DNA from 2 places in the Weizmannia sp. FSL W8-0676 genome. Region 1 is predicted to be linked to the other one. Evidence: a T-box and tRNA genes for the amino acid it is inferred to sense, from the RefSeq annotation. Region 1 holds a T-box; the other holds one or more tRNA genes.
What was found. The T-box of region 1 lies ahead of leuS (leucine--tRNA ligase). A T-box ahead of a tRNA ligase gene usually reads a tRNA of that ligase, here a tRNA-Leu.
Positions count from the first base shown of each region.

Region 1 (14,941 bases):
ATTTTGTGGAAAACCGGCTCCGCGCGTTAGGCTATATATTAGAATGAGGTGACGCTTGTGACAATCCCATCCTATCCGATCTCATTAATGGCGCAAGTTTACCGCCGGGTGATGCCGGCTGTCCACCATGAACTCCATTACTGGCGGGAAAAGGCACGCCGGATTCCCAATGATGAATTAAAGACACAGGCGCTCGCCAGCATTCAGCATAAAACGTTCCACTGCGAAGGCGGGTCGATTCTCGGCCTTTTGGCAATGGAAGAGCGGACAGCGGCTTTCCGGTTTATTGTCGCATACCAGACGATCAGCGACTATCTTGATAATTTATGCGACCGCAGCACATCGCTTGACCCGGTTGATTTCCGGGCGCTGCACGAGTCCATGTCTGATGCGCTTACGGTCGGCGCACCGTTGAAAAATTATTACCGGCACAGGCAGGACCAGGATGACGGCGGTTATTTGCATGAACTCGTGCGGACATGCCAGGTTGTGTTGAGCCGCATCCCCCAATATAAAGCCATTCAGCCTTATTTGCTGGAACTTTGCCGTTATTATTCGGATCTGCAGGTACATAAACATGTGCGCGTAGAGGAACGGGTGCCGCGGCTAAAGGAATGGTTTTTGCACTACAAGGCGGATTTTCCGGATATGGAATGGTATGAATTTTCCGCCTGTTCCGGCTCGACCCTCGGGATTTTCTGCCTTGTTTCCTATGCGCTCCGGGATGATTTCCGCCCTGAATATGCGAAAATTATCCGTGACGGGTATTTTCCTTATATTCAGGGGCTGCATATTTTGCTGGATTATTTTATCGACCAGGACGAAGACAAAAAAGGCGGGGATTTGAATTTTTGTTTTTATTACCCGGGAGAAGAAGAGCTGTTTAAGCGGCTGAAGCATTTCTTGCAGGAGGCGGATAAACATACGGCCCGGCTTCCGAATGAAAAATTCCATAAGCTGATTAACCGGGGGCTTTTGGCTGTTTATTTGTCAGATGAAAAGGTGAGGAAGCAGCGGAGCGTTCAGAAATTGTCGCGGAAAATGATCAAATTTGCCGGCTCGATCAGTTTATTCTTTTATGTTAACGGAAAAATGTACCGCGCCATCAAAAACATGATCCCGGCCAGCCTGGCAAAAACAATTGTAAAATAAGCCGGCGGATGGAAACGGGAAAGGGCGGATGGTTTGCCTGGTTACAGAATTCATACCGGAGCACATGCATTTTTTCCGTCCGGGCTTTTTGCTAACCAGGAGCCGGCCGTGTTTATACGCGATTGAAAAAAGGGATTCGTACCCGTCCGCTTTGTTACCGTTTTTGGGCGGCAATGAGAAAAGGCGGATGGTTTGCCTGGTTAGGGAATTCATACCGGAGCACATGCGCCTTTTTCTGGTCGAGCTGTTTTACATAATCGAGGAGCCGGTCACGTTCATATGCGCCGCCTTCATGCCCGTGGTAAACCACAACTGCGATGATCCCGCCGGTTTCAAGCATGGGGAAAATCTGCCCGAGTGCGGCAATTGTTGACTCCGGCCGGGTAATGACCGTTTTGTCGCTGCCCGGCAAGTAGCCAAGATTGAACACCGCTCCGCTGATTTTGCCGTGCAGCGATGCCGGGATGCACTCGCCGGCATGTTCATGGCCGGTGCAGAAAAGTTCGGCGCGCGTAACGAGGCCTTCTTTCTCCAGGCGTTCCTTTGTCCGTTTTACCGCTTCCGGCTGGATATCAAAAGCAAACACTTTTCCGCTTTTTCCAACCCGTTTGGCGAGAAAAACGGTATCATGCCCGTTCCCGGCCGTGGCATCAATGGCAAAACTGCCTTCTTTCACGGCTTTTTCCAACAGTGAATGGGCAAATGGAAGAACAGGAAGCATATTCATCTTTGCAACATCTCCATTTTTTGATTGGTCTACAGGCGGAAGTTGAACGCCTGTTTCTTTTTTACCGTAAAAAGGCATAAGTGACACGTTAAAAATCATGTTTTACATCAAATTTCCATTCTAACAGGAATGCCGGAATGAACACGGCAAAATCGTTCTTATTCTTCAGACATGCAGGCTCGCGCGCCAAAATGGTAATAAACCGTCTTTCTGCAGCGCGCTCTTTTGCATTTTACCATGAACGGATGCAGGTGCAAAGGTGGGCGGATTCGGAATTGCTGTCCGGAAGAAACTCCCAATGCGCAGGGGAAACAATTTTTCTGCACGGGGCATCATACAAATGAAGCTTGTACGCTTCAAAGCATAAAGGGGGAATCGTGATGGCCACACGGGAAGCAGTCGAAAATTGTATCAACCGCTGCGAGCAAGCCGTTCAATCGGCACGTGAGCAATTTGCGGAAGGCAACCGCCAGGAAAACTACGGCTATTATGATTTTTCGGAGCCGTTAACAGAGCTGGAAGACGCTTATAACGAGCTTTGCAAACTGGCGATCAGTGCCAATTCCCAGCAGCGCGAGCGCCTCCACCGTATGCGCCTTGTGATTCAGCAGCTGCAAAACGAGATGATTTTGCAGGAACATGAACCGACCATGTAATTGCCGGCAAAAACGAAGCTTGCGGGAGCAAAATTGCCGATAAGCAAAACAGAAAAGCCAGGCAAGATACTCCTGCGAAAAATCTGGCGTGAACAACGGGAATATGGGAACGGTTTCGGCACGGCAACTTGGGAAAAACAGCAAGTAAAGCCGGCCGGATTCATGAAAGCGGGATAAGGCACGGGCCTTATCCCGCTTTCCATGCAAATGGCGGCGCAAACAGAGGGCGGGAATTGCCATAATATTTATATTTTGCAAGAATGCTTGTAACTGCCGGGAAAAACCCCTACAATTTCCTTTGACCGATTCATTAGCAGGGGGGCATTCTTTTTGCCAAAAACTGTGTGGCTGCTCGTCATTGGCATGGCTGTCAATATGACTGGCGCTTCTTTTTTGTGGCCGTTAAATTCAATCTATATTCACGATCATCTCGGCAAATCGCTGTTTATCGCCGGGCTCGTGCTCATGCTGAATCATTTTACAAGCGTCATCGGCAGTCTTTTGGGCGGCTATTTGCATGATAAAATCGGGGGTTATCGTTCCGTGCTGCTTGGCGGCCTGATTTCCGCCGTTGCGCTTGCCGGCTTGACATGGAACCACGCTTGGCCGGATTATGTATTTTTCCTCGGCGCAATCGGGCTCGGTTCCGGCATGATCGGCCCGGCGATCCTTGCAATGGCGGGCGCGGCTTGGAAAGGCGGAGGGAGAAAAGCGTTCAATGCCATCTATGTCGCCAACAACATCGGGGTTGCACTCGGTGCCGCGCTGGGAGGTGTGATTGCCTCTTATTCCATTGACCTTATTTTTGCAGCGAATCTTGCACTTTTTCTCGTTTTTATGGCGATTGCCATCTTCGGCTACCGGAATATTGCCGAAAAACATGCTGGGTATGCGGGAGCAGCCGCTGTTTCTGCCAAAAGTGCAGGAAGGGCGCAAGTGGCATCCCTCATCATATTATGCTTTGCTTATTTCCTGGCATGGACGGCGTACACGCAATGGACGGCTACGATTTCCACTTATACGCAGACGCTTCATATATCGCTGAACAAGTACAGCTTTCTTTGGACATTGAACGGCGCGATCATCGTGCTCGGCCAGCCGCTCCTTTTGCCGTTTTTAAAGCGGTTCTTGCCGGAAGTCAAACAGCAAATTGTTGCTGGGACGGCCATTTTTATGCTGTCATTCGCTGTCGTTGCTTTTGCCGGGCATTTTCCCGGTTTTGCAGTGGCAATGGGCATTTTAACGGTCGGGGAAATGCTTGTCTGGCCGGCTGTTCCCGCAGTTGCCAATACGCTTTCGCCGAAAGGGCGGGAAGGGTTTTACCAGGGCATCATTAACAGTGTCGCAACATGCGGCAGAATGATTGGCCCTGTTGTAGGCGGGTTTGTCGCAGATGCATTCGGCATGAAGGCATTGTTCGGATTGCTCATTTTCTTTCTCGCCGTTTCCCTTTTACTGGCCTTGTTGTATGACCGCCCGCTCGCAAAAAAACCGCATTCTGAGGTGGCAGGAAAATAATGTTGAAACCGGGAATGAATTTCTGTAAAATAGGTTATAAATTGAATAAACGATAGAAGAACGTTGACAAGGAGCAGTAACGGCGGCACTGAAACAAGAGAATTGGCGGGAGGTGCAAGCCAATCAGAGAACCCCGTGAACTCGCCTTTGAGTTGCAAATATGAACCCGTTTTAGTATTTGCCGTATTCCGCGTTAAGGACTTAAAGTGAGTGCTTGCACTAATTTGGGTGGTACCGCGGGAGAACCCTCTCGTCCCTTTTTCGTGGGATGGGAGGTTTTTTGTGTTGCTTTGTTGTCAATGTCGATACATAAAAAAGGAGGAGTCTGTCATGAGTTTTGACCACCGGAAAATCGAAAAGAAATGGCAGCATTACTGGGAAGAACATCAAACGTTCCGTGCCGGTGAAGACGAAAATAAACCAAAATTTTACTGCCTGGATATGTTTCCGTACCCGTCGGGGGCGGGCCTCCATGTCGGGCACCCGGAAGGATATACGGCGACCGACATCATCTCGCGGGCGAAACGGATGCAAGGGTATAATGTGCTCCATCCGATGGGCTGGGATGCATTCGGGCTTCCGGCTGAGCAGTATGCGATTGATACCGGCAATGATCCGTCTGTTTTCACGATTCAAAATATCCATACATTCCGCCGCCAGATCAAAGCGCTCGGGTTTTCCTATGATTGGGACAGGGAAATCAACACATCTGATCCGGAATATTATAAATGGACGCAGTGGATTTTTCTGCAGCTGTGGAAAAACGGGCTTGCTTATATTGATGAAGTGCCGGTCAACTGGTGCCCTGCGCTCGGAACCGTGCTTGCAAACGAAGAAGTCATTGACGGCAAGAGCGAACGCGGCGGGCATCCGGTCATCCGCAAACCGATGCGCCAGTGGATGCTGAAAATTACCGCCTACGCGGACCGCCTTCTTGAAGACCTCGAGGAACTGGACTGGCCGGAAAGCATTAAGGATATGCAGCGCAACTGGATCGGCCGTTCGGAAGGGGCGGAAGTGACATTCCAGGTTGAAGGCACAAATGAAACGTTCACCGTCTTCACGACCCGCCCGGATACGCTGTTCGGGGCGACCTACGCCGTGCTTGCGCCGGAACACCCGCTTGTGAATAAAATTAAAACGAAAGAGCAGGCCGAAGCGGTCCAGGCTTACATTGCCCAGGTGCAGTCAAAAAGCGACCTCGAACGGACCGACCTTGCGAAAGAAAAAACCGGCGTATTTACAGGGGCGTATGCCGTGAACCCTGCCAACGGCGAAAAAATGCCAATCTGGATTGCCGATTATGTATTAATGAGCTACGGGACAGGCGCAATCATGGCGGTGCCGGCCCATGACGAACGCGACTATGAATTTGCCCGCAAATTCAATTTGCCGATAAAAGAAGTCGTCGCAGGCGGCAATGTTGAAAAAGAAGCCTATACCGGCGACGGCGAACACGTCCATTCCGGGTTTTTAAACGGGCTGGGCAAGCAGGCAGCCATTAAACGCATGATCGAATGGCTTGAAGAAAAAGGGATTGGGCAGAAAAAAGTGACATACCGCCTGCGTGACTGGCTGTTCAGCCGCCAGCGTTACTGGGGCGAGCCGATCCCGGTCATCCACTGGGAAGACGGGACCATAACTGCCGTGCCGGAAGAAGAGCTGCCGCTCATACTTCCGAAAATGAGGGAAATCAAACCGAGCGGAACAGGCGAATCACCGCTTGCAAATGCTGAAGAATGGGTCAATGTTGTGGATCCGGAAACAGGGAAAAAAGGCCGGCGCGAAACAAACACGATGCCGCAATGGGCAGGAAGCTGCTGGTACTTCCTCCGTTTCATCGATCCGAAAAACCGCAAAGCGATTGCCGATCCGGAAAAACTGAAAAAATGGCTGCCGGTTGACCTTTACATCGGCGGGGCTGAGCATGCGGTGCTTCACTTGCTGTATGCCCGCTTCTGGCATAAATTTTTGTACGATATCGGCGTTGTGCCGACGAAAGAGCCATTCCAAAGATTGTTCAACCAGGGCATGATCCTTGGCGAGAACCATGAAAAGATGAGCAAATCGCGCGGCAATGTCGTCAATCCGGATGACATTCTTGAGTCGCATGGGGCAGATACGCTCAGGCTGTACGAAATGTTCATGGGCCCTTTGGATGCTTCGATTCCATGGTCGACAAACGGCCTTGACGGTTCCCGCCGCTTCCTTGACAGGATCTGGCGCCTGTTTGTGAATGAAGACGGCAGCCTGTCAGAAAAAATCCAGGACAAGGCCAATCCGGCACTTGAAAAAACGTATCATCTGACGGTCAAAAAAGTGACGGAAGATATCGATGCCCTTCATTTTAACACGGCCATTTCGCAATTAATGGTGTTTATCAACGATGCCTATAAAGCGGAAGTCATACCGAAAACGTATGTGGAAGGCTTCGTCAAGCTGCTGTCGCCGTTTTGCCCGCATATTGCCGAAGAACTGTGGGAAAAACTCGGCCACAGCGGCACGATCACATATGAAGCATGGCCTTCTTTTGATGCTTCAAAACTCGTCGACAATGAAGTGGAAATTGTCCTCCAGGTGAACGGCAAAGTCCGTAACAAAGTGAAGATCGACCGCAACATGAGCCGCGATGACATGGAAAAACTCGCGCTTGCGGATGAAAAAATCAAAGAGTTTACGGAAGGAAAAACGATTCGCAAGATCATTGCCGTGCCGGGCAAACTTGTCAACATTGTGGCAAACTAATGGATTTCCGGAAAACGGGGCTTTACGGTGAAATGGCCGTAAGCCCCATTTTTTATGCGTGAAATTCATAATTTGTTTGTGAAATAGCAAACTAGGACTATCAACCACAAAAAAGGGGAAAAAAGATGGTTCTTTTATTTTCACTTTTGGCAGGGGCGGGACTGGCATATTTATCCCGCGCGCTGTTTCAGGCAGAAAAAATGAAATCATTGCTGCTTTACTTATGGTTATATTACTGGACAATCAATTTTTTAAGGATATTGGAAATGAACCTGCACTTTGTTCATGATCACCATACACCGATGTTCTATATTTCCAGGTTGCTTGTTCTGTTTCAGGTGCCCCTTTTGTTTTTGCTGTATTTGCACGTATTTCACATATCACGGACGTCCGGCCGGAAAACCCTGGCCGCTGTATGTTTTTTCCTTGTTTTTACGGGTTATGTCGCCATCCTCGATTTTTTACAAATTCTGTATACCTACGAATGGTCATGGCGGTATGCCCTTGCTTTCTTCTTCACTGATCTTGCGGTGGTACACGTGGGCGATGCGCTCTATAGATGGTTGGACAGGAAAAAGGAGGTGCGCCGGCATGCTTCCGAAAAAATTTGACGAGAATGAAATCTTTACCCTTGTTGCTTTGGCAGGTTTGATGCTGGCACTGTATCTTCTTCCAAAAGCCGTTTCATGGAAAGCAGGGCTTGCGACCGGGCTGTTTTTTACAGCAATGGCCTGCTTTGCGGATGAAGTGCTTAGCGGGATGTATCCTTTAAAACTTATACAATACATTTGATTCCAAAGATATCGAACTATTCGACTTTATTATTTATATTCCGGTTTTTACTTTGTACGGCTATTTGTTTATTACGGTACAGAGTTTATTCCGGGCGCGGCTTCGCTCTGTGCGCATCGTGCTGTTTTATTTGCTTGTTTGGATTGGATTCACATTATTGATGGAATCCATTTCCGTTCGGTTCGGGGTATTTCATTACTTGGAAGGGTGGGACATTCTCCATTCACTGGTTGCCTATTGCTTCCTTTTCCCGGTATTTTATACTTATGCCAAGTGGATTTTAAAAATCGAAGCGCCTGATTAAAATGTTCTGAAATTGGAGATAATAGAAATAAATAAAACAGGGAGGGGCCACAATGGTACAGGTTAAACTTTTTGATTGTGAACATGAGAAAGACCTTGAGGAGAGCATGAATACGTTTTTGGAAAAAATCAGCGAAGACCAGCTCATTGATGTCAAATATAATATTGCCGCCATGGTGGAGCCGGAGGACGACGACCAGATTTACTGTTTTTCGGCGATGATTTTATACCATAAATAAAGCGGGGTTGCCCAGCCCGGATTTTTTTCGTCCAGACGATTGTAAAATATGATCCATGGCAGCTGCAGCCCCAACTGCCATCCATCCCGCCGCCTGTCCGCGAAAAAAATTCTTCATAAAAAAATTGTCAAGCGGGTATGTTCGCGGTACACTACATTATAGTGTGTGAAAAAAGGCCCGTCCGCATCAGGGGCGGCCGGAAGATCATTTCGGGCGGGAAGGGATTTTATGTCTTCAAAATTATTGCGCGGCACGTTTATTTTAACATTTGGGACGATCATCTCGAAAATTCTCGGGGTATTCTATGTGATTCCGTTTGATGCGATCATCGGCGGATCGGGACCGGAGGCACTCTATCAGTTCGGATATGTCCCTTACAATATTTTTATCAGCATTTCCACGGCAGGCGTCCCGCTTGCTGTCGCAAAATATGTGGCAAAATACAATGCGCTGGAAGAATATGCGGTCAGCCGGAAGCTGTTCAGGTCGAGCATGTATTTAATGATTGTGACCGGTATTGCCGGCTTTCTTGTGATGTATGTTTTTGCCCCGTATTTTACGGATTTGGCGATGGCCGGCAAGCAGGAAGCGCAGGTTTTCTCAAAAGCCGATGTGACGGTGGTGATCCGGGCGGTCAGTTTTGCGCTGATCATTATTCCGGTGATGAGCCTGATTCGTGGTTTTTTCCAGGGGCACCAGTCAATGGGGCCTTCTGCTGTTTCCCAGGTTGTGGAGCAGGTTGTCCGGATTTTATTTATGCTGATCGGTGCTTACGTGATTTTGCATATCCTTCACGGCAGCATCGTGTCCGCCATCAGCGCGGCAACATTTGCGGCTTTTGTCGGCGGGATGGCGAGCCTGTTTGTGCTCATTTGGTACTGGTTCAAACGAAAACCGCATCTTGACCGGCTGCTTGAACAGGACAAAGGCACAATGCATGTTTCGATCCCCACGCTGTATAAAGAAATCATCCTTTCTGCTTTGCCGTTTGTATTTGTCGGGATCGCCAATTCGCTTTACCAAATGGTTGACCAGCTGACAGTGAAGCGCGGTATGGAAGCGGTCGGGCTCGGGAAAATGTGGCAGACGCAGCTCGGGATGTTGAATTTCCAGTCGCACAAGCTTGTCATCATTCCGGTCTCCCTTGCGACCGCCTTTTCCATGACGCTTGTTCCGATGATTACGGAAGCTTTCGCAAAAAGGGAGCGCGATATGCTCGTCCGATCTGTTGACCAGACATTGCAGGTGCTGCTTTTTATTACGGTGCCGGCTGCGCTTGGGATGTCGCTTTTGGCCAAGCCTATTTTTGCGATTTTTTATAATACGGATAACGCCGTCTCGGTCAGCGTGCTGATGCATTATGCGCCGGTTGCTATTTTGTTCTCGCTTTATTCCGTGACGGCGGCGATCATGCAGGGGATCAATGAGCAGCGCTGGACGATTTTAAGCTTGCTCGTCGGGCTTTTGTTAAAATTAAGCCTGAATATCCCGCTGATCAAAATGTTTGGGATCCTCGGCGCAGTCTACGCCACGGCAATCGGTTATACAGCGTCGATTCTGATCAACTTTATTGTGATCAAACTTTTCGCAGCCTATCCGTATCGGACAGTGATCCGGCGCACGATCTTGATTCTGATTTTTAATGCCGTCATGCTGGCGGTGACCGGTGCCGTATATAAAGGGCTCACGCTTGTGCTTTCGCCTTCTTCAAGGTGGCAGGCATTGCTGATTGTCACGATTTGCGCCGCGGCCGGTGCGGTTGTTTATGCCTACCTTGGCCTGAAATCGAAACTTGCGGACAAGCTGTTCGGCGTAAGGATTCAACGCGTGAAGGCCAGGTTGCATATGCGGTAAGGAAACGGGGTGTGTGCGGCAGGAAGCTGGCTTACGGGCAAGACGCGGGATAAAGTTGTGTATCTGGCTGTTTTATCGTGACAGCGGGATTGCAAGCTGCGGTAAAAAGCTGGACTTCCTGGCGTTTTCGGTTGTTCAACCGTTTAGCCGTGGGCTACAAACGGGCGTAAAAAGCTGCCCCCTCTTTAGCGGATAGGTTTCCGGTGTCAGGGTTCAATGCGTGGAGGCGGGTTTTCAAGCGGGAGTAAAAGCTGAATCCCACTTTAGCGGATAGGTGCCCGGTGTCAGGGTTTAATAGATGGAGGCAGGATTTCATATTAGGGTAAAAAGTTGGTGCAGGGAAGGCAAAACGGATATAAGGGTGAGGCGCATTTAACTTGTGAGATGGCGTTGTGGTAAAAGAAAATGGCGGGGATAAAAGGCTCTTAAACATGCCAAAAGCGGCACTGCATGTCTCCGCTGCCGCTTTCCAAAAAAACAATTTGTTTCTTTCTCTAAGATGACATCTTAACTTTTTTGCTGGTTGTTGTCCAAATCCCCCTGTGTGTGCTTTTGACCAAGTCGTTGTATGCCAGCACATTCAAATCTCTTTGAATGGTGCGAGGAGTGATGCCGAACTCATCTACCAGTTCCTGGGTTGTCACAGTCCCTTTCTCTTTAATAAACACATAAATCGACTTAATACGAGTAAGCATACGGTCTGTTGATGGTTTCAAAATACCACTCCCTCATCTTTTTTCCAAAGACAAAGACGACAAACAGCTTTACAACATGTGTTTAGCTTACAGGAATATGCGTGCCGTTCGGACAACTCCTTTTTCTAAAATTTTTTCTAAGATGTCAGTCAATTATATTGTACATCTTTTTGCCTGAATTGACAAATATATCAGCTCTTGTTTACACCATATGTTGTGCCTGCTAAGTTTATAACCACTAATGATAGCGTTTTCTTTTTACCACCCTTTTCCCTGGGTTGCTGTAATCCCGCTAAAGGTATGGCCTTTGCCAGCCCGATGAAAGACATTTTGCTGTTTGCTTTTCTGATTAGGCGTGCTAATGGAACAATTGGTGTGTAGTGACTGGCAATTTTGTCTAATTGGGCGCCCGTTCCAATCGGACAGGTCGGATTGGCTGGTATTTTGATTTTACCACGCCAATGAAGGACGTTTCGGCAGTCCAGGCACCACGTTCTGTCTTTCATCGCGGTTATGAAGGACAAAATGCCGTTTGCCGGCCAAAGTTTTGTCTTTCATCCCCCGCCCGCAAAAGATATCGTATGTGTAAAATTTTACTCGAAGGGCAGATGAGTGGAAAAAAATGGGAAGACGCTCTATCATTTAAATGTACGCTTGTGGGCGAATACATTTAGAAAGAGGTCTTCCTATGGATATTATATCAATAATTGCTAGATTATTAAAGGATACAAAAAGTCTTATTGAATTTGAAGAACAAGTTAAAATTCTGATTCAGAATGCCTTTACGCAATGGGTTGGGGAAATATTTGAGACGTTAGATAAAACAATTAAGCAGAAAAAGCTGGAGGATGGCTGGGAGTACTGCCGGAGTGATAACAGAAACATTCAGTTTCTATTTGGAAGTGTGACCTTTAAACGCTCATTAATGCATGACAAGAGAGGAAATTCCCATTATCCTCTGGATGAATGGTTAGGGCTGGTACCACACCAACGATACAGCCCGTTAGTGGAATTAAAGGTGGCAGAGTTGGCAAGTGAGAACACCTATCGGGAAGTAGCTGATATTTTAAAAGAGTGGACAGCAGTGAGTCTTAGTCACACAACTGTAGGGAACATGGTAAAACACGTAGGGAAAACTCAGGCGGAAGCCGATAAGGCACTTGTAGAAGAGCTAGAAATAGCTGTTTCCCTGCCTGAGGGGAAGAAGGTAGACTACCTGTTTTCTGAAGCAGATGGTGTATTCGTTCGGGGACTAAAAAAGAAACAGAGTATGGAAGTCCACCACGCCATTCTCTATGAGGGATGGCAAACCAATGGTAAAAGGGTCTCCCTGCGTCAGCCCACAGTCATCATGACAACGGAAGCCATCCAGACATTTTGGGATGAAGTGCAAGCCAAAGCTGCCAACACCTACTCTCTTGAAAAAGCGCATGTCATTACAAACAGCGATGGAGGTGCAGGGTATACAGCTGAACGGTTTCAAACAGCATTCTCACAGTCGGAATTTCCGGTGCTCAACCAGCTGGATACCTACCACGTTGCACAAGCCATCGTAAGGACATTCGGGGGCGGAAAGAGCGAGATCAAAGAGCAAATTAGAAAAGCGATTAGAACGCATGACCTGGACCAATTCACGTTATATTTGGATACGCACGAAAGCACCTTGACGGATAAAAAGGCTCTCAAGAAAATCAAGGAATTCCGTTCGTATATCTTGAAAAACTGGGACCGCATTTTTGACTGGAGAGACAGGGTGAAAAACGTGCCGGAAGGTGCGAGAGGCCTAGGAGCGATGGAATCGAATCAAAGGCATATCTCCTTCAGGATGAAAAAAAGGGGCATGCATTGGAGTGAACTTGGCGCAGAAGCCATGGTGAAAATCAAACAAGGCATACTCAATGGGACATTGAGAGAAGTCTATCTGAAACACCGTTCAAGAAGCGAGAGAAAGCAACGGAACTTGAAACAATTAATCAGGATGTCTCAACTACTCAAGCAGCCTGTACGCCCGTCAGTGGGCGTAAAGCACGGATCAGTTGCCCTGCATTCAAGCAGTTCATCGGCAATGGGACATTTAAGCAAAATATTAGAGCTTTCGTTTTAAGCTTGGCTCAGTGGGGACTGATCGTTGAGGCGCGCGAAATTTACGAGACTCCTGCGGGAAAAGCGAGCCAGGAGAGACCCCGCAGCGAGGTACGAGCGAGGAGGCTCGCCGGCCGCCCGCGGAAAGCGAGTGAATTTCGCGCGCCTCAACATCCCCGTTATCCATCTTTATACGGAAATATTACATCTTTTCCGAAAATTACACCGAGCAAGTAAAGCACGGTAGCCGAAAGTGTACAAAAAGAGTGTCTTGGAATACCCGATATTTAAACCTTGTCGAGAAAAACTTGACACATACAAAGATATCAATTCATTTTGTAATCAATGGAAAAAGAAGTAAAATAAAGAACGAATGACAACATAAAGGAGCGACAAAAATGGCCGATATCCACTGGATGGAAGAAGTATTAAAAAGGAAAGAGGATTTGATCCGCGATCTGAAAGGGATTTTGCAGATCAGGAGCGTTCTCGATGAAGCGAATGCAACGGAAGAAGCACCACTCGGGCAAGGCGTCAGGGAGGCGCTCCAATATATGCTCGATCTCGGTGAAAAAGACGGGTTCAAAACGAAAAATGTGCAAAATCTCGCCGGCCACCTTGAAATGGGGGAAGGAGAAGACATTCTCGGGATCCTCGGGCATGTCGATGTAGTGCCGGAGGGGGACGGCTGGACAGTTGACCCGTACAGCGGCACAGTCAAAGACGGGAAAATTTATGCGCGCGGCTCAAGCGACGACAAAGGCCCGACAATGGCGGCTTATTACGGCATGAAAATTGTAAAAGAACTCGGGGTGCCACTTGAAAAAAGGGTGCGCCTCATTGTCGGGACAGATGAAGAAAGCAACTGGAGATGCATGGACGCCTATTTTGCAAACGAGGAAATGCCGGCCATCGGGTTTTCGCCGGATGCCGACTTCCCGATCATTTATGCGGAAAAAGGGATTGCCGATTTTGACATTATCCAGGATCCGGAAAAAACGGAAGACCCGCAGCAGGCGGAACTGCTTTCTTTTGAATCGGGGCGCCGCTACAATATGGTGCCGGACTATGCGGAGGCACGCCTTGTCGCGCACGGCGAGCAGACGGAACTTTTGCAAAAATTCCAGGATTATCAGAAGGAAACCGGGCTTGCCGGGCAGGATTTCGTGGACGGCGGCGTTTTGATTTTAAAGCTGGAAGGCGTTTCGGCCCATGGCGCGGAACCGGAAAACGGAAAAAGCGCGGGGCTTTATCTGGCAAAATTTTTAAACAGTGTGGCGCTTGACCGTGCCGGGGCAAAATTCATCAAAACGCTCAACCAGTTCTTCGGCCGTTCACGCGGTGAATATTTCGGCATCGGGTACAAAGATGAAGTTTCCGGGGAATTGACGATCAATATCGGGATCATGTCCTATCATCAGGAAAAAGGTGGCCGCATAGGATTAAATATGCGTTATCCCGTTACTTTCGATCTTGAAGCAGGAAAAACAAAAATTGTGTCGAAATTAAAAGAAGACGGCTTGCGTTTCGATCATTTTTCCGATCAGAAACCGCATTATGTTGACAAAAATGACCCGCTGATTACGACGCTTGCGAAAGTGTACGAGGAGCAGACCGGAGAGGAAGCGAAGCTATTGGCAATCGGCGGTGGTACATATGCACGCACCCTTAAAAAAGGTGTGGCATTTGGGGCGCTTTTCCCGGGACGCGAAGATGTCATGCACCAAAAAGATGAGTACATGTATGTGGAAGATTTGCTCAAAGCAACGGCGATTTATGCACAGTCCATTTATGAACTGGCCGGGAAGCACGCGTGACTTCAGCTGTGAGCGTCAATGCCGGCGGGATGCAAGCAAGCACAGAAATGGTCGGGAAAGCCGCAATAAAATGAAGAAAGGCAAAGGGGTTGCATCATGGAGAAACTGGTTTTAAACGGCACCCTGGTCGACAGGGGAGAAGCAAGTGTTGATATTGAAGACCGCGGTTATCAGTTCGGGGATGGCATTTACGAAGTGGTCCGCGTATACGGGGGCAGGCTGTTTACAAGCGAAATGCATTTAAAACGGCTCTATTCAAGCGCGGAAAAACTTTCGCTCCACATTCCGTATACAATGGAGCAGCTGACGGCGCAATTGGAAGCACTGGTTGCGGCAAACCAGCTCCATACAGGGATTGTCT
Region 1 is NZ_CP151954.1:2,169,449-2,184,389, reverse strand. It holds gene NST20_RS10745 (alpha/beta hydrolase) at 1-47, shown strand, start outside; gene NST20_RS10740 (tetraprenyl-beta-curcumene synthase family protein) at 58-1,152, shown strand; gene NST20_RS10735 (class I SAM-dependent methyltransferase) at 1,307-1,879, opposite strand; gene NST20_RS10730 (YtzC family protein) at 2,260-2,535, shown strand; gene NST20_RS10725 (MFS transporter) at 2,866-4,053, shown strand; T-box leader at 4,108-4,314, shown strand; gene leuS (leucine--tRNA ligase) at 4,384-6,798, shown strand; gene NST20_RS10715 (hypothetical protein) at 7,390-7,590, shown strand; gene NST20_RS10710 (sporulation protein Cse60) at 7,947-8,132, shown strand; gene NST20_RS10705 (polysaccharide biosynthesis protein) at 8,361-9,986, shown strand; gene NST20_RS10700 (DeoR family transcriptional regulator) at 10,481-10,702, opposite strand; gene NST20_RS10695 (ISLre2 family transposase) at 11,370-12,785, shown strand; gene pepV (dipeptidase PepV) at 13,162-14,580, shown strand; gene dat (D-amino-acid transaminase) at 14,677-14,941, shown strand, end outside.

Region 2 (14,941 bases), 1.2 Mb from region 1:
ATGAGGCTTCGGATTTTAGCCAAAGCGCCGCCAAAAGCTATGAGAACTGCTATGCTTTTATGTATTATCTCGAACACGGTGAAGCTTATTACCGCCAGGCTATGCAGGCGCCCGTTTCAATTCAGCCTGTTCTGATTTTTTACGGCTTCATTCATTTATTAAAAGCCTGCCTGCTGTCATGCGACCCGCTGTATCCTGAAACCACCTCCGTCCTTGCCCACGGGGTGACATCGCGAAAAAAGAAAAAACAAAACTACCGGTTTGGCGAAGACGAGGTTAAAATTCAAAAAACCGGTTTATGCGGCCATTTTGCCCAAAAAATGTTCGGGCTCGGCCCGCTCGAAGGCAATAAATATTCCATGCAGAGCCTGCTCCGGCAAATCCCGGAACTTGAAACGGCCCTCCCCCGCCGGAAATATTTTGTGCCGGTAAAAGAAAAGAACGGGAAGTACCAGCTTCCTTTTGCGGTCCTTGATGGCTACCATATGACAGCGGACAGGTTTTCACAATATTTGTCCGAAAAACTTCAGGGCAGGCTTTTGGAAATGGAAGCGGAAGATGGCGCCTTCTCCTTTTCCGCCCGTGGCTGTCTCCCTCCGCCATTCCGTTATCATTTCTTTACAAATCAAATTTGCTTTCCGTGTAAATTACAACCGGAGAACGACCTTCCCGATATATTGGTCCATTACCTGCTTTTATATAATTTGAGCATGATTTCCCGCTACGAAACAGAATGGTGGGCAGAACTGCTTAAGAACCGGGAAACGATTGACTTTCCGGCCATCCGCCTTTTTCTCCAGACGGCAATCGAAAAAGGCCCGTTCCTCTGCCTGCAGTTTCTAAAGGGTATACGTTAAACAATTTCGCCAAACTTAAAGGGGAAACCGATTCTTACGGACAAGCGCAAAATGGAACGATTCACCGGCTATCTGTGTGTGCTTTTCGGCCGATTTCTACCATCAAGAAGACCTTGCAAGTTGAAAAATCCCTTTCCGGCTCCTCATTTGATAACTTTGAGCAAAACGGGGTGCATTCCGAAAAAAGCAGGAGCCGAGTACATTTCCCAATAAAAATATGCAAAAACCGCAGACAAATCGCCTGCGGTTTTGATTTGGCCCGGCAACGTCCTACTCTCGCAGGGGGAAACCCCCAACTACCATCGGCGCTGGAAAGCTTAACTTCCGAGTTCGGGATGTATTCGGGTGTGACCTTTCCGCCATCATCACCGGACCTGTATTTTATTTTGGGATGTGTTCCCTGAAAACCGGATGGGAGAAAAACTGTAAACGGAGAATAGCTTTGAAAATTGTCCAGCTCCGGTGCCTAGCCCCTCGAGGTCGAATCACCTGCCCGCCACGGAGCCAAAAGACGGCTCCATGCCGGTCAGAACATTCGCTTGTCGGGGCTAAACAAGGCACCTCCGCTTTTCGTGGTTAAGTCCTCGATCGATTAGTATCCGTCAGCTGCACGCGTCACCGCGCTTCCACCCCGGACCTATCAACCTGATCATCTTTCAGGGATCTTACCAGTTAAACTGTGGGAAATCTCATCTTGAGGGGGGCTTCATGCTTAGATGCTTTCAGCACTTATCCCTTCCGCACATAGCTACCCAGCGATGCCTTTGGCAAGACAACTGGTACACCAGCGGTGCGTCCATCCCGGTCCTCTCGTACTAAGGACAGCTCCTCTCAAATTTCCTGCGCCCGCGACGGATAGGGACCGAACTGTCTCACGACGTTCTGAACCCAGCTCGCGTACCGCTTTAATGGGCGAACAGCCCAACCCTTGGGACCGACTACAGCCCCAGGATGCGATGAGCCGACATCGAGGTGCCAAACCTCCCCGTCGATGTGGACTCTTGGGGGAGATCAGCCTGTTATCCCCAGGGTAGCTTTTATCCGTTGAGCGATGGCCCTTCCATGCGGAACCACCGGATCACTAAGCCCGACTTTCGTCCCTGCCCGACTTGTAAGTCTCGCAGTCAAGCTCCCTTATGCCTTTACACTCTGCGAATGATTTCCAACCATTCTGAGGGAACCTTTGGGCGCCTCCGTTACCTTTTAGGAGGCGACCGCCCCAGTCAAACTGCCTGCCTGACACTGTCTCCCACCCCGGTAAGGGGTGCGGGTTAGAATTTCAATACAGCCAGGGTAGTATCCCACCGATGCCTCCGCCGAAGCTGGCGCTCCGGTTTCCAAGGCTCCTACCTATCCTGTACAAGCTGTACCAAAATTCAATATCAGGCTGCAGTAAAGCTCCATGGGGTCTTTCCGTCCTGTCGCGGGTAACCTGCATCTTCACAGGTACTATAATTTCACCGAGTCTCTCGTTGAGACAGTGCCCAGATCGTTACACCTTTCGTGCGGGTCAGAACTTACCTGACAAGGAATTTCGCTACCTTAGGACCGTTATAGTTACGGCCGCCGTTTACTGGGGCTTCAGTTCAGAGCTTCGCCTTGCGGCTAACCCCTCTCCTTAACCTTCCAGCACCGGGCAGGTGTCAGCCCCTATACTTCGCCTTGCGGCTTCGCAGAGACCTGTGTTTTTGCTAAACAGTCGCCTGGGCCTATTCACTGCGGCTTCCCGGGGCATACACCCCAAAAAGCACCCCTTCTCCCGAAGTTACGGGGTCATTTTGCCGAGTTCCTTAACGAGAGTTCTCTCGCTCACCTTAGGATTCTCTCCTCGCCTACCTGTGTCGGTTTGCGGTACGGGCGCCTTTCACCTCACTAGAGGCTTTTCTTGGCAGTGTGGAATCAGGAACTTCGGTACTTTAATTTCCCTCGCCATCACAGCTCCGCCTTGGCGCGAAGGATTTGCCTCCGCACCGGCCTAACTGCTTGGACGCGATCAACCAGTGTCGCGCTTGCCCTATCCTCCTGCGTCCCCCCATCGTTCAAACGGTGAAGAGGCGGTACAGGAATATCAACCTGTTGTCCATCGCCTACGCCTTTCGGCCTCGGCTTAGGCCCCGACTAACCCTGAGCGGACGAGCCTTCCTCAGGAAACCTTAGGCATTCGGTGGAAGGGATTCTCACCCTTCTTTCGCTACTCATACCGGCATTCTCACTTCTAAGCGCTCCACCGGTCCTTCCGGTCCGGCTTCAACGCCCTTAGAACGCTCTCCTACCACGGACACCAAACGGTGTCCATCCGCAGCTTCGGTGATACGTTTAGCCCCGGTACATTTTCGGCGCAGCGTCACTCGACCAGTGAGCTATTACGCACTCTTTGAATGATGGCTGCTTCTAAGCCAACATCCTGGTTGTCTAAGCAACGCCACATCCTTTTCCACTTAACGTATACTTTGGGACCTTAGCTGGCGGTCTGGGCTGTTTCCCTTTCGACCATGGATCTTATCACTCACAGTCTGACTCCCAAGCATAAGTTTTTGGCATTCGGAGTTTGTCTGAATTCGGTAACCCGATGAGGGCCCCTCGTCCAAACAGTGCTCTACCTCCAAAACTCTCCGCTTGAGGCTAGCCCTAAAGCTATTTCGGAGAGAACCAGCTATCTCCAAGTTCGATTGGAATTTCTCCGCTACCCACACCTCATCCCCGCACTTTTCAACGTGCGTGGGTTCGGGCCTCCAGCAAGTGTTACCTTGCCTTCACCCTGGACATGGGTAGATCACCTGGTTTCGGGTCTGCGGCCTCATACTCTTTCGCCCTGTTCAGACTCGCTTTCGCTGCGGCTCCGCTTCTTCAGCTTAACCTTGCATGAGACCGTAACTCGCCGGTTCATTCTACAAAAGGCACGCCATCACCCGTTAACGGGCTCTGACTACTTGTAGGCACACGGTTTCAGGATCTCTTTCACTCCCCTCCCGGGGTGCTTTTCACCTTTCCCTCACGGTACTGGTTCACTATCGGTCACTAGGGAGTATTTAGCCTTGGGAGATGGTCCTCCCGGATTCCGGCGGGATTCCTCGTGTCCCGCCGTACTCAGGATCCACTCGGGAGAGAACGAAGTTTCAGTTACAGGGCTTTTACCTTCTCCGGCAGGCCTTTCCAGGCCGCTTCACTTACCCCGTTCTTTTGTAACTCCCATATGAGTGTCCTACAACCCCGGAAGGCAAGCCTTCCGGTTTGGGCTGTTTCCTGTTCGCTCGCCGCTACTTGGGAAATCGCAATTGCTTTCTCTTCCTCCGGGTACTGAGATGTTTCAGTTCCCCGGGTGTGCCCTTCCTGCCCTATGGATTCAGGCAGGAATCCTGTCCGATTAAAGACAGGGGGTTTCCCCATTCGGAAATCTCCGGATCAAAGCTTACGTACAGCTCCCCGGAGCATATCGGTGTTTGTACCGTCCTTCATCGGCTCCTAGTGCCAAGGCATCCGCCGTGCGCCCTTTCTAACTTAACCATAAAAGGTTTAAATCCAAAAATAAGCGATTCTCGGTTTACTTGGTTTATTTCTCCTATCCGGTTTTCAAAGAACACATACTGAAGGATTGGACCTTCAAAACTGAACAAAACGAAAACGCCAAACTTAATTTCGGAAAACCGAAGGTTTTCCTTTTATGTCTAGCTCCGGGCGCTATCGGCTAGCGTATTTCTACGTCTTCTCCCTACGATAAGCGGGCATCGATTCGCCTTTAAGGCTCATCGTGTTTCCTTTATCTCAGTCGAAGACTTCGAAATCCGTACGCCGATGAACGAGCGCCCTACGCTTTTCCCCTTAGAAAGGAGGTGATCCAGCCGCACCTTCCGATACGGCTACCTTGTTACGACTTCACCCCAATCATCTGTCCCACCTTCGGCGGCTGGCTCCGTAAAGGTTACCTCACCGACTTCGGGTGTTACAAACTCTCGTGGTGTGACGGGCGGTGTGTACAAGGCCCGGGAACGTATTCACCGCGGCATGCTGATCCGCGATTACTAGCGATTCCGGCTTCATGCAGGCGGGTTGCAGCCTGCAATCCGAACTGGGAATGGTTTTCTGGGATTGGCTTAACCTCGCGGTCTCGCAGCCCTTTGTACCATCCATTGTAGCACGTGTGTAGCCCAGGTCATAAGGGGCATGATGATTTGACGTCATCCCCACCTTCCTCCGGTTTGTCACCGGCAGTCACCTTAGAGTGCCCAACTCAATGCTGGCAACTAAGGTCAAGGGTTGCGCTCGTTGCGGGACTTAACCCAACATCTCACGACACGAGCTGACGACAACCATGCACCACCTGTCACTCTGTCCCCCGAAGGGGAAGGCCCTGTCTCCAGGGAGGTCAGAGGATGTCAAGACCTGGTAAGGTTCTTCGCGTTGCTTCGAATTAAACCACATGCTCCACCGCTTGTGCGGGCCCCCGTCAATTCCTTTGAGTTTCAGCCTTGCGGCCGTACTCCCCAGGCGGAGTGCTTAATGCGTTAGCTGCAGCACTAAAGGGCGGAAACCCTCTAACACTTAGCACTCATCGTTTACGGCGTGGACTACCAGGGTATCTAATCCTGTTTGCTCCCCACGCTTTCGCGCCTCAGCGTCAGTTACAGACCAGAGAGCCGCCTTCGCCACTGGTGTTCCTCCACATCTCTACGCATTTCACCGCTACACGTGGAATTCCACTCTCCTCTTCTGCACTCAAGCCTCCCAGTTTCCAATGACCGCTTGCGGTTGAGCCGCAAGATTTCACATCAGACTTAAGAAGCCGCCTGCGCGCGCTTTACGCCCAATAATTCCGGACAACGCTTGCCACCTACGTATTACCGCGGCTGCTGGCACGTAGTTAGCCGTGGCTTTCTGGCCGGGTACCGTCAAGGCGCCGCCCTGTTCGAACGGCACTTGTTCTTCCCCGGCAACAGAGTTTTACGACCCGAAGGCCTTCTTCACTCACGCGGCGTTGCTCCGTCAGACTTTCGTCCATTGCGGAAGATTCCCTACTGCTGCCTCCCGTAGGAGTTTGGGCCGTGTCTCAGTCCCAATGTGGCCGATCACCCTCTCAGGTCGGCTACGCATCGTTGCCTTGGTGGGCTGTTACCCCGCCAACTAGCTAATGCGCCGCGGGCCCATCTGTAAGTGGCAGCCGAAGCCGCCTTTCCTTTTTCCTCCATGCGGAGGAAAAAACTATCCGGTATTAGCCCCGGTTTCCCGGCGTTATCCCAGTCTTACAGGCAGGTTGCCCACGTGTTACTCACCCGTCCGCCGCTAACCTTTTAAAAGCAAGCTTTTAAAAGGTCCGCACGACTTGCATGTATTAGGCACGCCGCCAGCGTTCGTCCTGAGCCAGGATCAAACTCTCAGTAAAGATGTTTGATAAAAGCTCAAAAAGAATTTGACGTTTCGTTTTGTCCAGTTTTCAAGGAACAATCTCAAACAGCAACTTTTAAATTATAGCACCTATTTATTTAAAAGTCAATGCTTCTTTGGTGGAGCCTAGCGGGATCGAACCGCTGACCTCCTGCGTGCAAAGCAGGCGCTCTCCCAGCTGAGCTAAGGCCCCGAATTTGAATGGTCGGGAAGACAGGATTCGAACCTGCGACCCCATGGTCCCAAACCATGTGCTCTACCAAGCTGAGCTACTTCCCGTATATGGCGCGCCCAAGAGGAGTCGAACCCCTAACCTTTTGATCCGTAGTCAAACGCTCTATCCAATTGAGCTATGGGCGCATACATTGAATGGTGCCGAGGACCGGAGTCGAACCGGTACGGTAGTCACCTACCGCAGGATTTTAAGTCCTGTGCGTCTGCCAATTCCGCCACCCCGGCAAGAGAAAAAAATGGAGCGGAAGACGGGATTCGAACCCGCGACCCCCACCTTGGCAAGGTGATGTTCTACCACTGAACTACTTCCGCAAAAGATGCAGATAACAAAGAATTTCAGGGCGGCTTTGAACAGGCTGAAACTCTTATCTCCTGCTAAATATGATGAGCCATGCAGGATTCGAACCTGCGACCCTCTGATTAAAAGTCAGATGCTCTACCAACTGAGCTAATGGCTCATATTTATGGTGGAGGATGACGGGATCGAACCGCCGACCCTCTGCTTGTAAGGCAGACGCTCTCCCAGCTGAGCTAATCCTCCGTATTATGGCCCGGCAACGTCCTACTCTCGCAGGGGGAAACCCCCAACTACCATCGGCGCTGGAAAGCTTAACTTCCGAGTTCGGGATGTGTTCGGGTGTGACCTTTCCGCCATCATCACCGGACCTGTATTTTATTTTGGGATGTGTTCCCTGAAAACCGGATGGGAGAAAAAACTGTAAACGGAGAATAGCTTTGGTTTCTAACTTTGAAAATTGTCTAGCTCCAGCGCCTATCGGCTAGCGTATTTCTGCGCTTTCTCCCTATGATAAGCGGGCATCGACTCGCCTTTAAGGGCTCGTCGTGTTTCCTTTATCTCAGTCGAAAGCTCCGAAATCCGTACGCCGATGGGCAAGGCGCTTCCGCTTTTCTATTGTCCAGCTTCGGTGCCTAGCCCCTCGAGGTCGAATCACCTGCCCGCCACGGAGCCAAAAGACGGCTCCATGCCGGTCAGAACATTCGCTTGTCGGGGCTAAACAAGGCACCTCCGCTTTTCGTGGTTAAGTCCTCGATCGATTAGTATCCGTCAGCTGCACGCGTCACCGCGCTTCCACCCCGGACCTATCAACCTGATCATCTTTCAGGGATCTTACCAGTTAAACTGTGGGAAATCTCATCTTGAGGGGGGCTTCATGCTTAGATGCTTTCAGCACTTATCCCTTCCGCACATAGCTACCCAGCGATGCCTTTGGCAAGACAACTGGTACACCAGCGGTGCGTCCATCCCGGTCCTCTCGTACTAAGGACAGCTCCTCTCAAATTTCCTGCGCCCGCGACGGATAGGGACCGAACTGTCTCACGACGTTCTGAACCCAGCTCGCGTACCGCTTTAATGGGCGAACAGCCCAACCCTTGGGACCGACTACAGCCCCAGGATGCGATGAGCCGACATCGAGGTGCCAAACCTCCCCGTCGATGTGGACTCTTGGGGGAGATCAGCCTGTTATCCCCAGGGTAGCTTTTATCCGTTGAGCGATGGCCCTTCCATGCGGAACCACCGGATCACTAAGCCCGACTTTCGTCCCTGCCCGACTTGTAAGTCTCGCAGTCAAGCTCCCTTATGCCTTTACACTCTGCGAATGATTTCCAACCATTCTGAGGGAACCTTTGGGCGCCTCCGTTACCTTTTAGGAGGCGACCGCCCCAGTCAAACTGCCTGCCTGACACTGTCTCCCACCCCGGTAAGGGGTGCGGGTTAGAATTTCAATACAGCCAGGGTAGTATCCCACCGATGCCTCCGCCGAAGCTGGCGCTCCGGTTTCCAAGGCTCCTACCTATCCTGTACAAGCTGTACCAAAATTCAATATCAGGCTGCAGTAAAGCTCCATGGGGTCTTTCCGTCCTGTCGCGGGTAACCTGCATCTTCACAGGTACTATAATTTCACCGAGTCTCTCGTTGAGACAGTGCCCAGATCGTTACACCTTTCGTGCGGGTCAGAACTTACCTGACAAGGAATTTCGCTACCTTAGGACCGTTATAGTTACGGCCGCCGTTTACTGGGGCTTCAGTTCAGAGCTTCGCCTTGCGGCTAACCCCTCTCCTTAACCTTCCAGCACCGGGCAGGTGTCAGCCCCTATACTTCGCCTTGCGGCTTCGCAGAGACCTGTGTTTTTGCTAAACAGTCGCCTGGGCCTATTCACTGCGGCTTCCCGGGGCATACACCCCAAAAAGCACCCCTTCTCCCGAAGTTACGGGGTCATTTTGCCGAGTTCCTTAACGAGAGTTCTCTCGCTCACCTTAGGATTCTCTCCTCGCCTACCTGTGTCGGTTTGCGGTACGGGCGCCTTTCACCTCACTAGAGGCTTTTCTTGGCAGTGTGGAATCAGGAACTTCGGTACTTTAATTTCCCTCGCCATCACAGCTCCGCCTTGGCGCGAAGGATTTGCCTCCGCACCGGCCTAACTGCTTGGACGCGATCAACCAGTGTCGCGCTTGCCCTATCCTCCTGCGTCCCCCCATCGTTCAAACGGTGAAGAGGCGGTACAGGAATATCAACCTGTTGTCCATCGCCTACGCCTTTCGGCCTCGGCTTAGGCCCCGACTAACCCTGAGCGGACGAGCCTTCCTCAGGAAACCTTAGGCATTCGGTGGAAGGGATTCTCACCCTTCTTTCGCTACTCATACCGGCATTCTCACTTCTAAGCGCTCCACCGGTCCTTCCGGTCCGGCTTCAACGCCCTTAGAACGCTCTCCTACCACGGACACCAAACGGTGTCCATCCGCAGCTTCGGTGATACGTTTAGCCCCGGTACATTTTCGGCGCAGCGTCACTCGACCAGTGAGCTATTACGCACTCTTTGAATGATGGCTGCTTCTAAGCCAACATCCTGGTTGTCTAAGCAACGCCACATCCTTTTCCACTTAACGTATACTTTGGGACCTTAGCTGGCGGTCTGGGCTGTTTCCCTTTCGACCATGGATCTTATCACTCACAGTCTGACTCCCAAGCATAAGTTTTTGGCATTCGGAGTTTGTCTGAATTCGGTAACCCGATGAGGGCCCCTCGTCCAAACAGTGCTCTACCTCCAAAACTCTCCGCTTGAGGCTAGCCCTAAAGCTATTTCGGAGAGAACCAGCTATCTCCAAGTTCGATTGGAATTTCTCCGCTACCCACACCTCATCCCCGCACTTTTCAACGTGCGTGGGTTCGGGCCTCCAGCAAGTGTTACCTTGCCTTCACCCTGGACATGGGTAGATCACCTGGTTTCGGGTCTGCGGCCTCATACTCTTTCGCCCTGTTCAGACTCGCTTTCGCTGCGGCTCCGCTTCTTCAGCTTAACCTTGCATGAGACCGTAACTCGCCGGTTCATTCTACAAAAGGCACGCCATCACCCGTTAACGGGCTCTGACTACTTGTAGGCACACGGTTTCAGGATCTCTTTCACTCCCCTCCCGGGGTGCTTTTCACCTTTCCCTCACGGTACTGGTTCACTATCGGTCACTAGGGAGTATTTAGCCTTGGGAGATGGTCCTCCCGGATTCCGGCGGGATTCCTCGTGTCCCGCCGTACTCAGGATCCACTCGGGAGAGAACGAAGTTTCAGTTACAGGGCTTTTACCTTCTCCGGCAGGCCTTTCCAGGCCGCTTCACTTACCCCGTTCTTTTGTAACTCCCATATGAGTGTCCTACAACCCCGGAAGGCAAGCCTTCCGGTTTGGGCTGTTTCCTGTTCGCTCGCCGCTACTTGGGAAATCGCAATTGCTTTCTCTTCCTCCGGGTACTGAGATGTTTCAGTTCCCCGGGTGTGCCCTTCCTGCCCTATGGATTCAGGCAGGAATCCTGTCCGATTAAAGACAGGGGGTTTCCCCATTCGGAAATCTCCGGATCAAAGCTTACGTACAGCTCCCCGGAGCATATCGGTGTTTGTACCGTCCTTCATCGGCTCCTAGTGCCAAGGCATCCGCCGTGCGCCCTTTCTAACTTAACCATAAAAGGTTTAAATCCAAAAATAAGCGATTCTCGGTTTACTTGGTTTATTTCTCCTATCCGGTTTTCAAAGAACACATACTGAAGGATTGGACCTTCAAAACTGAACAAAACGAAAACGCCAAACTTAATTTCGGAAAACCGAAGGTTTTCCTTTTATGTCTAGCTCCGGGCGCTATCGGCTAGCGTATTTCTACGTCTTCTCCCTACGATAAGCGGGCATCGATTCGCCTTTAAGGCTCATCGTGTTTCCTTTATCTCAGTCGAAGACTTCGAAATCCGTACGCCGATGAACGAGCGCCCTACGCTTTTCCCCTTAGAAAGGAGGTGATCCAGCCGCACCTTCCGATACGGCTACCTTGTTACGACTTCACCCCAATCATCTGTCCCACCTTCGGCGGCTGGCTCCGTAAAGGTTACCTCACCGACTTCGGGTGTTACAAACTCTCGTGGTGTGACGGGCGGTGTGTACAAGGCCCGGGAACGTATTCACCGCGGCATGCTGATCCGCGATTACTAGCGATTCCGGCTTCATGCAGGCGGGTTGCAGCCTGCAATCCGAACTGGGAATGGTTTTCTGGGATTGGCTTAACCTCGCGGTCTCGCAGCCCTTTGTACCATCCATTGTAGCACGTGTGTAGCCCAGGTCATAAGGGGCATGATGATTTGACGTCATCCCCACCTTCCTCCGGTTTGTCACCGGCAGTCACCTTAGAGTGCCCAACTCAATGCTGGCAACTAAGGTCAAGGGTTGCGCTCGTTGCGGGACTTAACCCAACATCTCACGACACGAGCTGACGACAACCATGCACCACCTGTCACTCTGTCCCCCGAAGGGGAAGGCCCTGTCTCCAGGGAGGTCAGAGGATGTCAAGACCTGGTAAGGTTCTTCGCGTTGCTTCGAATTAAACCACATGCTCCACCGCTTGTGCGGGCCCCCGTCAATTCCTTTGAGTTTCAGCCTTGCGGCCGTACTCCCCAGGCGGAGTGCTTAATGCGTTAGCTGCAGCACTAAAGGGCGGAAACCCTCTAACACTTAGCACTCATCGTTTACGGCGTGGACTACCAGGGTATCTAATCCTGTTTGCTCCCCACGCTTTCGCGCCTCAGCGTCAGTTACAGACCAGAGAGCCGCCTTCGCCACTGGTGTTCCTCCACATCTCTACGCATTTCACCGCTACACGTGGAATTCCACTCTCCTCTTCTGCACTCAAGCCTCCCAGTTTCCAATGACCGCTTGCGGTTGAGCCGCAAGATTTCACATCAGACTTAAGAAGCCGCCTGCGCGCGCTTTACGCCCAATAATTCCGGACAACGCTTGCCACCTACGTATTACCGCGGCTGCTGGCACGTAGTTAGCCGTGGCTTTCTGGCCGGGTACCGTCAAGGCGCCGCCCTGTTCGAACGGCACTTGTTCTTCCCCGGCAACAGAGTTTTACGACCCGAAGGCCTTCTTCACTCACGCGGCGTTGCTCCGTCAGACTTTCGTCCATTGCGGAAGATTCCCTACTGCTGCCTCCCGTAGGAGTTTGGGCCGTGTCTCAGTCCCAATGTGGCCGATCACCCTCTCAGGTCGGCTACGCATCGTTGCCTTGGTGGGCCATTACCCCGCCAACTAGCTAATGCGCCGCGGGCCCATCTGTAAGTGGCAGCCGAAGCCGCCTTTCCTTTTTCCTCCATGCGGAGGAAAAAACTATCCGGTATTAGCCCCGGTTTCCCGGCGTTATCCCAGTCTTACAGGCAGGTTGCCCACGTGTTACTCACCCGTCCGCCGCTAACCTTTTAAAAGCAAGCTTTTAAAAGGTCCGCACGACTTGCATGTATTAGGCACGCCGCCAGCGTTCGTCCTGAGCCAGGATCAAACTCTCAGTAAAGATGTTTGATAAAAGCTCAAAAAGAATTTGACGTTTCGTTTTGTCCAGTTTTCAAGGAACAATCTAAGTTGTTTTCTAAGCGACTTTAATATTCTACTGCAAACAAATACTATTGTCAACAACTTTTTTAAATCTGTATTTTTAAGCAGGCATTTAATTAGCCAACGAATAATACTATACCATGTATTTGGTACGAATGCAACAGCTTTTCGCCATTTATTTTTCAAACAAGCTGAAGCCTGCTCTCTTTCAGCAAAACAAGAAAAAGGCTTACCGCTGGCCGTAGCCAATACAATTCACAAAAAACCAGCCGCTTGAACGTTAATATTATTTAAAATGATGTTTACAAAAAGCAGCGGTTCCTGCCCCGCTGCTTTTTGTAAGTTTTGCTTTGCTTAATCCCTGCTTTTCATTAATGGGAAGAGCAGCACGTCCCGAATAGACGGGGCATTGGTCAGCAACATGACAAGCCGGTCAACGCCGATGCCGAGTCCTCCTGTTGGCGGCATGCCGTATTCCAATGCTTCAATAAAGTCTTCATCCATTTGGTGCGCTTCGTCATTCCCCTGCTCGCGCTCTTTCAGCTGGTTCACGAAACGTTCGCGCTGATCGATCGGGTCATTCAGTTCGGTGAAGGCATTGGCATGTTCACGGCCGACAATGAACAGTTCAAACCGGTCTGTAAACCGCGGGTCTTTTTCATTTTTTCTAGCAAGCGGCGAGATTTCGACCGGGTGCCCGTAAACGAAAGTCGGCTGGATCAGTTTTTCTTCTACCCTTTGCTCGAAAAATTCATTGACGATATGCCCGTATTCCATATGTTCCGTGATTTCAATATGGTGTTCTTTTGCAAGTGCCCTTGCTTCTTCGGTGCTTGTCACATTCCAGAAGTCGACGCCCGTATATTCTTTAATTGCATCGACCATATGCAGGCGGCGCCATTCCGGTTCAAGATTTACTTCATGTTCACCGTACCGGATGGCGGTGGTGCCGAGTACTTCTTTTGCTGTGTGCACAATCATGTTTTCAGTCAGCTGCATAATATCGTTAAAATCCGCATATGCTTCGTACAGCTCAAGCATCGTGAATTCCGGGTTATGGCGGGTATCGATTCCTTCATTGCGGAAAACGCGGCCGATTTCATAGACTTTTTCCAACCCGCCGACAATCAACCGTTTCAGGTGGAGTTCAATCGCAATCCGCATATAAAGGTCGATATCGAGCGCATTGTGATGGGTGATAAACGGCCGTGCAGCCGCCCCACCTGCAATGGCATGCATCATTGGCGTTTCGACTTCCAAATAGCCGTTCTTGTCCAAATAATTGCGGATGGACTGGATAATGCGGCTTCTTGTAATGAACGTGTTTTTACTTTCTTCACTCATAATCAGGTCGAGATAACGCTGACGGTACCGCTGCTCGATGTCCCGCAGGCCGTGGAATTTATCCGGCAACGGGCGCAGCGCTTTTGTTAACAGAATAAATTCTTTGACTTTGACGGACAATTCGCCCACTTTTGTCCGGAAAACCGTGCCTTTAAGCCCGACAATGTCGCCAAGGTCCGTGCTTTTGAATAACTCGTACTGTTCTTCACCGACTGCGTCCTGGCGAATATAAAACTGGATTTGCCCTTTCAAGTCCTGGATATGGGCAAACCCGGCCCTTCCTTTCCGCCGTTTTGTCATGATCCGCCCGGCAATGGCAACTGGAATCTCTTTTTCTTCCAGTTGTTCTTCCGTGCATTCGCCGTATTTTTGTTTTAATTCTTCCGTGTCGGTTGTCCGTTCAAAACGCTTGCCGAACGGGTCCACCCCTTTTTCGCGGAGCGCCTCCATTTTTTCTTTCCGGACCAGATACTGTTCATTTATATTTTCGCCACTCATCTTTTTTCCTCCAATCGTTAAAAATGCCGGCCAATATGATAGAAAAGGAAAGACGCCTTTCCTTATTTTCCGCCCTCTTCAAGTATGAAAGGTTCTGCCGCCCAACATTAGCCATTATAGACGTATACCTCTATTATTGTACACAATCTTTCGCGTTCAGACATCCTTTCACCAGGTTTTTTCTTTGTATGTATACAAGCAAGTACTGCCAGGATTCCTCCGGCAGTACTCCGTTACATGGCCTGTCGTTGTTTCCGTACCGGTTATACACCAATCCGTATTTCAGTATAAAGCCGCCGCCGGGTTGTTTAAAATGCCCGGGGGTACCCTTTATGGCAAGAAAGCAGTATCCCCTGTGATCTGTTTCCACAGCCGGACACCTTCTTTGTCTGCGCATTTTTTCAGCAGCTCCGCATACGGGATTTTGGTTACAGGGTCGCAAAGTGCATTGTCCAATTCCGTGAGGGGAACCAAAACAAATGCCCGTTCATGCATGCGCGGGTGCGGAATGGTAAGATTCTCTGTTTTCATATTTTCCTGATTATACAACAAAATGTCAAGGTCTATTGTCCGCGGCCCCCAATGAATTTTCCTTTTTCTCCGTAACTTTTTTTCAATCTCAAGGCAGGCAGCGAGCAGGCCAAAAGGGGATAACCCCGTTTCAATTTTGACAGCCATGTTTAAAAACTGTCCCTGGTCTGTGTACCCGACAGGTTCGGTTTCATAAATGGATGAAGCTTTGCAAAC
Region 2 is NZ_CP151954.1:63,910-78,850, reverse strand. It holds gene NST20_RS00390 (YaaC family protein) at 1-857, shown strand, start outside; rRNA gene rrf (5S ribosomal RNA) at 1,115-1,230, opposite strand; rRNA gene NST20_RS00380 (23S ribosomal RNA) at 1,430-4,361, opposite strand; rRNA gene NST20_RS00375 (16S ribosomal RNA) at 4,681-6,234, opposite strand; tRNA gene NST20_RS00370 (tRNA-Ala) at 6,354-6,429, opposite strand; tRNA gene NST20_RS00365 (tRNA-Pro) at 6,439-6,515, opposite strand; tRNA gene NST20_RS00360 (tRNA-Arg) at 6,520-6,596, opposite strand; tRNA gene NST20_RS00355 (tRNA-Leu) at 6,607-6,695, opposite strand; tRNA gene NST20_RS00350 (tRNA-Gly) at 6,708-6,782, opposite strand; tRNA gene NST20_RS00345 (tRNA-Lys) at 6,856-6,928, opposite strand; tRNA gene NST20_RS00340 (tRNA-Val) at 6,936-7,011, opposite strand; rRNA gene rrf (5S ribosomal RNA) at 7,020-7,135, opposite strand; rRNA gene NST20_RS00330 (23S ribosomal RNA) at 7,507-10,438, opposite strand; rRNA gene NST20_RS00325 (16S ribosomal RNA) at 10,758-12,311, opposite strand; gene lysS (lysine--tRNA ligase) at 12,707-14,194, opposite strand; gene folK (2-amino-4-hydroxy-6-hydroxymethyldihydropteridine diphosphokinase) at 14,525-14,941, opposite strand, start outside.
Region 2: it has a tRNA-Leu gene. The T-box ahead of leuS (leucine--tRNA ligase) is inferred to sense a tRNA for this amino acid. The anticodon was not compared.